DNA from 3 places in the Pseudarthrobacter sp. NPDC058362 genome. Region 3 is predicted to be linked to each of the others. Evidence: riboswitches for the same ligand, from Rfam matches in the RefSeq annotation. Region 3 holds a riboswitch; each other region holds the start of a gene.
The links. Region 3 has a riboswitch for cyclic di-AMP ahead of ACFWIX_RS04815 (C40 family peptidase). Riboswitches for the same ligand answer to the same signal wherever they lie in the genome.
Positions count from the first base shown of each region.

Region 1: it holds a riboswitch for cyclic di-AMP, as region 3 does, so the genes downstream of both, ACFWIX_RS10620 (LysM peptidoglycan-binding domain-containing protein) here and ACFWIX_RS04815 (C40 family peptidase) in region 3, are expected to answer to the same signal.
Region 2: it holds a riboswitch for cyclic di-AMP, as region 3 does, so the genes downstream of both, ACFWIX_RS13775 (hypothetical protein) here and ACFWIX_RS04815 (C40 family peptidase) in region 3, are expected to answer to the same signal.

Region 1 is NZ_JBHXIW010000004.1:197,951-200,206, forward strand. Features, by position in the region: gene ACFWIX_RS10615 (YdiU family protein) at 1-110, shown strand, start outside; gene ACFWIX_RS10620 (LysM peptidoglycan-binding domain-containing protein) at 195-1,010, opposite strand; cyclic di-AMP (ydaO/yuaA leader) riboswitch at 1,014-1,183, opposite strand; gene ACFWIX_RS10625 (coiled-coil domain-containing protein) at 1,473-2,256, shown strand, end outside.
Region 2 is NZ_JBHXIW010000007.1:97,190-99,445, forward strand. Features, by position in the region: gene upp (uracil phosphoribosyltransferase) at 1-219, shown strand, start outside; gene ACFWIX_RS13775 (hypothetical protein) at 243-1,016, opposite strand; cyclic di-AMP (ydaO/yuaA leader) riboswitch at 1,022-1,200, opposite strand; gene ACFWIX_RS13780 (sensor histidine kinase) at 1,311-2,256, opposite strand, start outside.
Region 3 is NZ_JBHXIW010000002.1:48,188-50,443, forward strand. Features, by position in the region: gene ACFWIX_RS04810 (M23 family metallopeptidase) at 1-790, shown strand, start outside; cyclic di-AMP (ydaO/yuaA leader) riboswitch at 905-1,103, shown strand; gene ACFWIX_RS04815 (C40 family peptidase) at 1,175-1,831, shown strand; gene ACFWIX_RS04820 (NlpC/P60 family protein) at 1,984-2,256, shown strand, end outside.

The DNA of each region.
Region 1 (2,256 bases), on a different contig from region 3:
GCCTCGTCGCCGTCCTTTCGGAGCCTTACAAAGGGAGGCCGGGGCTGGAGCGGTACGAGGAAGGCGCTCCGGAAAGTTTTGGCGATTACCTGACGTTCTGCGGCACCTGATCGGCAGGCTTAAACAGGACAAGGGCGGTTTTCGGGAAGATTCCCGAAAACCGCCCTTTTTCGTCCTGGGACGGATGGTGCTGCTTAAGCCACGCGGACGAAGGAGGCGCCGCCGAGCCAGCTGAGGGAGTGCACGTCGGTCTTGTAACCGTCGATGCCGCCACTCACAACCTGGCCGTCACCGGCGTAGACGCCAACGTGGCCGGAGGTGATGACCAGGTCGCCGGGAGCCGGGGTGGAGACCACGGTGCCGTACTGGAAGAACTGGGTGGGTGCCAGGTCGCCGACGCTCTTGCCGACCGACCGCAGGGCGGTCTCCACCATGGCGGTGCAGTCCTGGCTGATGCCGATCTGGCTGTAGGCGGAGGCCAGGATGGCTGCGCCGGTGCCCGTGCCGGTGGTTTCGGCCGGGGCGGTGGAGGCGTAGGACAGGTTCATTCCGGTGTTCGCGGGGGCAGTCGCCGTGGTTTCGACCGGCGCCGGGGCGGGGGCTGGAGCCGGCGCGGCTGCAGCGGTTCCGGCGCCGGGGATCTCGATCTGGTCGCCCGGGTAGATGATCGTGTCGATGGAGAGCCCGTTGACCGCGAGGACGTCGGCCAGGGTGACGCCGTACGCGGTGGAGATCGCGCCCAGGGTGTCGCCGGCGACCACGGTGTGGACGGTGGCGGCGGCAGCTGCCGTGTTGGTGGCCGCGGGTGCGGCGGATGTCTGGACCGTCGCTGCTTCAGTGGCATCCGGGCCGCTCACGCCGGCATGGGCCGGAGCGCCGACGCTGAGCGCAATGCCGGATGCCGCGGCTACTGCCAGTGCGGGACGACCGAACGTCCGGGCCAGGCCCTGGACAGTGATGGAGCCGGCCGGAGTTGCACGGTGACGGGCGGTGGTGGAAATTTTTGACACAGTGAATCGCCTCTCCCATGCCTGCGGGGTGAGCTGTCGGGTTCGGGCTGGAGATGCCCGGCCGGAAGCATCCGCGCCAGCGGAATGGCTTTCGACTTAACCCCTAGGCCTCGGTGAGGCCGTGGAAACTTGGTTCCCCCGTCCCTGCCAGTTGGAAACGGTGGTATCCCGGTCCAGCGGCAGGGCTCGGCAGGCTGGTGGGAATGTCCCATCGGGGAGGGACACCATTCGACCGTAACCCGACGTCCACCTGAATGTCACATTTGGATAACATCCGAGGCCCTCCTCTCGGATTACGCCATCGTCTTGATTGGTCGGTTAATGCGCGTTGACCTCGCATGACACCCGACACCCCGCGCCGCATAGTGAATCGCGTCACAAAGTAACAATGCCGCGCGGATACCCTCCGTTTGCCTGCCCTTAACCCTCAACCACTTCTTGAAGGATGTAGGATTCCGGACTATGTCCCGGTTGACTATTGCGGTTCGCTCCCGTGCCGGCGGTGCGCTACTGGCACTTGCAGTGGCCAGCGGTGCCGCGGCGCTGCCCGCGCAGGCGGAAACGACGGACCCGCCGGGCGGATTTCCATCGTGGAGCGACATTGAGCACGCACGGAAATCGGAGTCCGCAAAGGCGGCGGAGGTCGACAGGATCCACGGACTCCTGGGTGGCCTGCAGGCACGCTCGGAAGAACTCGGCGCCGCGGCCGTAACTGCGGCAGCGGAATTCGCTGCAGCGGACGCGGCAGCCACGGCCGCCGCGGCCAGGCTCGACGCGCTGAACAGGCAGGTGGACAGGGCGGCCGGCGAGCTTTCCGCACGCAGGAACGAACTGGGCGCCCTCGCGGTCCAGTCGTACAAGACCGGCGGCACCACCATGGAATTCTTCCTTGCCCTTGATGCGCTGGAAACCGACAGTTTGCACGGACTCAACGTCGTCTCGGTCGTGGGGGACCGGAGCGCCGCCCTCGTTTCCCGGGCCGGCGCCGCCGAAAAGGTTCTGGCCGCCCTGGCAGGACAGCAGAAGGGGGCCCGCACCGAGCATGACCGCCTCGCCGCCGAGGCGGAGTCCCGGCTTGCGGAAGCACGGTCTGCCCGGGATGCCATGGAAGAGCAAGTGGCCGCCGAACAGAAGCGGAGCATTACCCTGACCGCCCAGCTCGCTTCCTTGAAAGGCACGACGGCGGCCGTTGAGCAGGATTACCGGCAGGGCCAGGCGGCACTCGCCGCGTACGCGGCCGCCCAGG
Region 2 (2,256 bases), on a different contig from region 3:
CGCGAGGCGATCAAGTTCCTGTTCAAGCGAGGCGCCTCGGACGTCACCTGCATCTGCCTGCTGGCCGCCCCGGAGGGCCTGGCCAAGCTGGAGGAGGAGCTTTCCGGCGCCAACGTGACTATCGTGCTGGCCTCCATCGACGAGAAGCTCAACGAGAAGTCCTACATCGTTCCCGGCTTGGGCGACGCCGGCGACCGCCTGTACGGCATCGCAGGTTAGCCTGGTTCAGTAGCTGGCCGGGTTTAGTACCAGTTGTTGGCGTAGTGGAAGTTCAGCGCGCCACACGGTGACTGGTAGCGCTCCTGGATGTAGTCCAGGCCCCAGTTGATCTGAGTGCGGTAGTTGGTGACGTAGTCGGCTCCGGCGCTTGCCATCTTCTCGGCAGGCAGCGACTGGACGATTCCGTACGCGCCGCTGCTGGGGTTGGTCGCCGTGGTCTTCCAATCGGATTCCTTGGTCCACAGCGTCTTCAGGCACTGCATCTGGTCCGGCGCCCAGCCGTAGCTCGCCAGCTGGCTTGCGGCGTAAGCCTGCGCGCCTGCGGGGTCATTCACGGCAGCCGGCTTCGCGGCCTTGGCCTTTGCCGCAGCGGCCTTCTCGGCCGCGGCTTTCTCAGCGGCAGCCTTCGCAGCAGCGGCCTTGGCGGCGGCGGCTTTCTCTGCAGCAGTCTTCGCGGCGGCGGCTTTCTCTGCTGCAGTCTTGGCAGCGGCAGCCTGTTCAGCAGCCGTTTCCGCCGCGGCGGCCTGCAGTTCGCTCTTCTCGAGCCCCAGCTGCGCTTGCTGCTCATTGGGGGAGAGCTGCGTGGCGGTGGCCTCGGTGGACGAAGTGCGCGTCATGGACTCGGTGGCCTGGCCTGCTGCACCAACGCCCACCAGCAGTGCGCAGGACGCGGCCAGCACGGCAGCCCTCTTACCCAGTGCAGGGAAGGTGCCGCGCCGGGAGCGCTTGGCGGCGCGCGCGTCCGCGCGGCTGGATGCGCCGGATTTTGGGCGCGGTGCTACCTGGAATTCAGACATGATGGATCGCCTCTCACACCTGCGGAGTTAGCTGTCGGGTTCGGATGAGGGCATCCGGCCGCACGGAACATTCACGTGCTGGCTTAACCCCAAGGGCCTGAAATCGCCCGGGACGGTGGGTCCCCCGCCTCTGCCATCGGTCTATCGGAGTCCGGGAAGCGGCAGAGCTCGGCGTCATCCGGACATGCGCCACGAACGGAAGCGCACTCACTCGACGGTACAGGAGATCTACGGCAAAGTCACATTTTGGTAACAGGGATCACGACGGCGGCGCGTCGCCATTGTCTAACCACCTCATCGGGGCGTAGTGGGCAGCTTTACCGCGAACCTCGTCCAGCCGGCGCGTGACTCAACGCTGACGGTCCCGCCATGAGCTTCCACAATGGACTGCACTATCGACAGGCCAAGACCGCTGGTCCCCTCGGTTCCGGCCGCACCGGGCTGGTCGCCGACGCCCTTGCGCGCCGCGTCTGCGCGGGCGAACCTGGCGAAGGCCTGGTCCACGAACTCCTGTGGAATGCCGCCGCCGTCGTCCGTTACCGTGATCTCCGCCGTGTCCGCGGATGCCAGCCGGGCGCCCGCCACCACTGTGGTGCCGGCCGGTGTGTGCTTGCGTGCATTGGAGAGCAGGTTCATCAGGACCTGTCGGAGCTGCGCGGCGTCGCCGTTTACCACCACCGGCTCCCCGGGCAGTTCCAGCCGCCAGTTGTGCCCCGGCGCCATCACCTTTTCGTCGCTGACGCCCTCGACCACCAGCTGGGTCAGGTCCACGTCCGCCAGCTTCAGCGGCTGCCCCTCATCCAGCCGGGCAAGCAGCAGCAGGTCCTCCACGAGGGCGGTCATGCGCTCGGACTGGCTTTGCACGCGGGCCAGCGACCGTTCTCCGTCCGGGGTGAAATGCTCGGTCAGGCGGAGCAGCTCGGTGTACCCGCGGACCGCGGTGAGGGGAGTGCGCAGTTCGTGCGAGGCGTCCGCCACGAACTGCCGTACTTTCGTTTCGCTCCGCTGCCGCGCCTGCAGCGCGTTGGCCACGTTGTCCAGCATGAGGTTCAGCGCGTGGCCTACGCTGCCCACTTCAGTTCCGGGATTGGCGTTCGACGGCGGCACCCGCACCGCCAGGGCGACCTCGCCGGCGTCCAGCGGAAGGCGCGAAACCTTGGTGGCCACCGCGGAGAGCTGCTCCAGCGGCCTCATGGTGCGGCGAATCAGAACGGTGCCGGCGAAGCCGACCAGCACCAGC
Region 3 (2,256 bases):
GGGCCCCTCACCGACCCCCCGGGTTGTGGAAGTCATCTCCGCGGAGCGCCCCCGCGATCCCCACCGTGAAGCCCGCCGCCGGCGCGGCCCCTTCCGGCAGATCACGGAGTTCGCATCGGCGAGCGGTATCGGGCAGAAAGCCGGAATCGCCCTGGCGGCCACCGGCCTCGTCCTGACCGTGACTGTCCCGTCCACCAGCCCCGTGATGGCTACCAGTACCACGGACGTAGTGCCCGCCGTTGCCGCCCAGCCTGCGCAGCAGCCGGAAATCTCCGCCGAAGCGGGAGCCCGCATCGACTTCAGCCGCTCCGCCGTGGTGACCAAGGCGGACCCGGACGGCAAGCTGAAACAGCTCCTGAGCGCCCAGTCTGCCGGCGCCGTCTCCCGCGCCGCCTCTGTCGGCAGCCTGGGGGCACCCTTGGCCAGCCTGACCATGGTCTCCCCGTTCGGTTACCGCGTGAGCCCCATCACCGGAGGCTACGGCGACTTCCACCGCGGCGAAGACTTCGCGGCCCAGTGCGGCACCTCTGTGCTGGCGGCCGCCACCGGTACCGTGACCTTCGTGGGCTGGCACGACTTCGGCGGCGGCAACCGCGTCGTCATTGACCACGGAAACGGACTTGAGACGACCTACAACCACCTCTCCGGCTTCAACGCCCAGGAGGGGCAGACTGTGGGCCGTGGCGACGTCATCGCCTACAGCGGAACCACCGGCGCCTCCACCGGCTGCCACCTCCACTTCGAGGTGCAGGTCAACGGCGAGGTTGTCGATCCCACCGGCTGGCTTTAGCCCGAACTGAGGGTTTGCTCTCGCAACACGCTGACGTCCCGTGACCTTAATGTGACATTGGTTATTAATTCCTGTACCGTCGTACACGCGTCAACTTTTCCGAAGTTGACGCTCTTGAGTGGATTGCCTAACTCTGCCACCGCTCAAGGTCCGTTCGCATTTCATCGTCTGGCAGGGGCGGGGGAACCAATTTTGGCCTTCTGTTTGTGGGAAGGCCTTGGGGTTAAGCCGTAAAAGCTTCCTTGGAAGCGCGCGGCCGGGTGACTCCCATCCGAATCCGACAGCTCACCTCGCAGGCATTGGGAGAGGCTATCCTTCGTGTCTTCACGTCATAATTCTGCGCGCCACCGTGCGCAAACGGTGCGCACCAACCCATTGGGCTCCGTGTCCAAGGCCGTTAGTGCCAATGCGGGGACCATGGGCCGCCAGGCCGCAGTCGTAGCAGCAGCTTCGGGCCTCATTCTGACCATGGGCCTGCCAGCCACGGCAGCGGACACCACCGCTGGTATTTCGGCCTCCACCGAGTCCGGAGCGCAGAACGCCGCCGTCATGGCCGCTCCCACCGCCACGGTTTCCTTCGAGCGTCCGGTGGTCAAGACCACCGCTGCTCCGGAGATCGAGCCGGTCCAGGTGCAGTCCACCTCGGAGGAAGAGGAGTCCACCACGGACTCCGCCGCTGAGACTGCATCAAGCGCAGTTGCCGGCGCTTCCACCTCCGGCATCGCCGGTATCGCCTACACCGGCATTGGCCGCCCGTACGTCTGGGGCGGCACCTCTCCCAATGGCTGGGACTGCTCGGGCTTCACGCAGTGGGTCTACGCCCAGGCCGGCATCAGCATCCCCCGCGTCAACGCATGGTCCATCATGACCCCCACCGCCGCCCCCAAGCCGGGCGATCTGGTGGTGCAGAACGGTGGTGCCCACGTGGGCATCTACGTTGGCAACGGCATGATGGTCAGCGCACTGAACCCCAGCCAGGGCACCTTGTTGCACGCCGTAGCCGCCACCGGCTCCTCGGTGTACTACACGCTCAACCCGTAGTTTCAGGAGGGCCTGCCCGCAGGCCCGGTTCAAACACGTATTTCGCCAATCAGCACATCCCCGTTTGGGAGGTGCCGGGGTACCCCCAAGATCCCGGCGCGCCCAGCCCCTGGGCTGTTAATAGCGGTCTTGAGGAAATCGAAAGAGAGAACATGACTACTCGTGCTACCGCACGGCACCGCGCCGAGGTCACCAAGACCAACTCGCTTGCTGTCATTGCCAAGACCGTGGGCGACAATGCCGGCGGCATGGGCCGCCAGGCCGCAGTCATCGCTGCCGCCTCCGGCCTTGTCCTGACCAGCGGCGTCGCAGCCAACGCTGCGGACTCCAATGTCCAGCGGGATTCGGCCCCGGCTTCGGCCCTGACGGTCGAGTCCGCTGTGGATGCGCCCATTTCGGCGGCGTCCACCATCTCCATCAGCTTC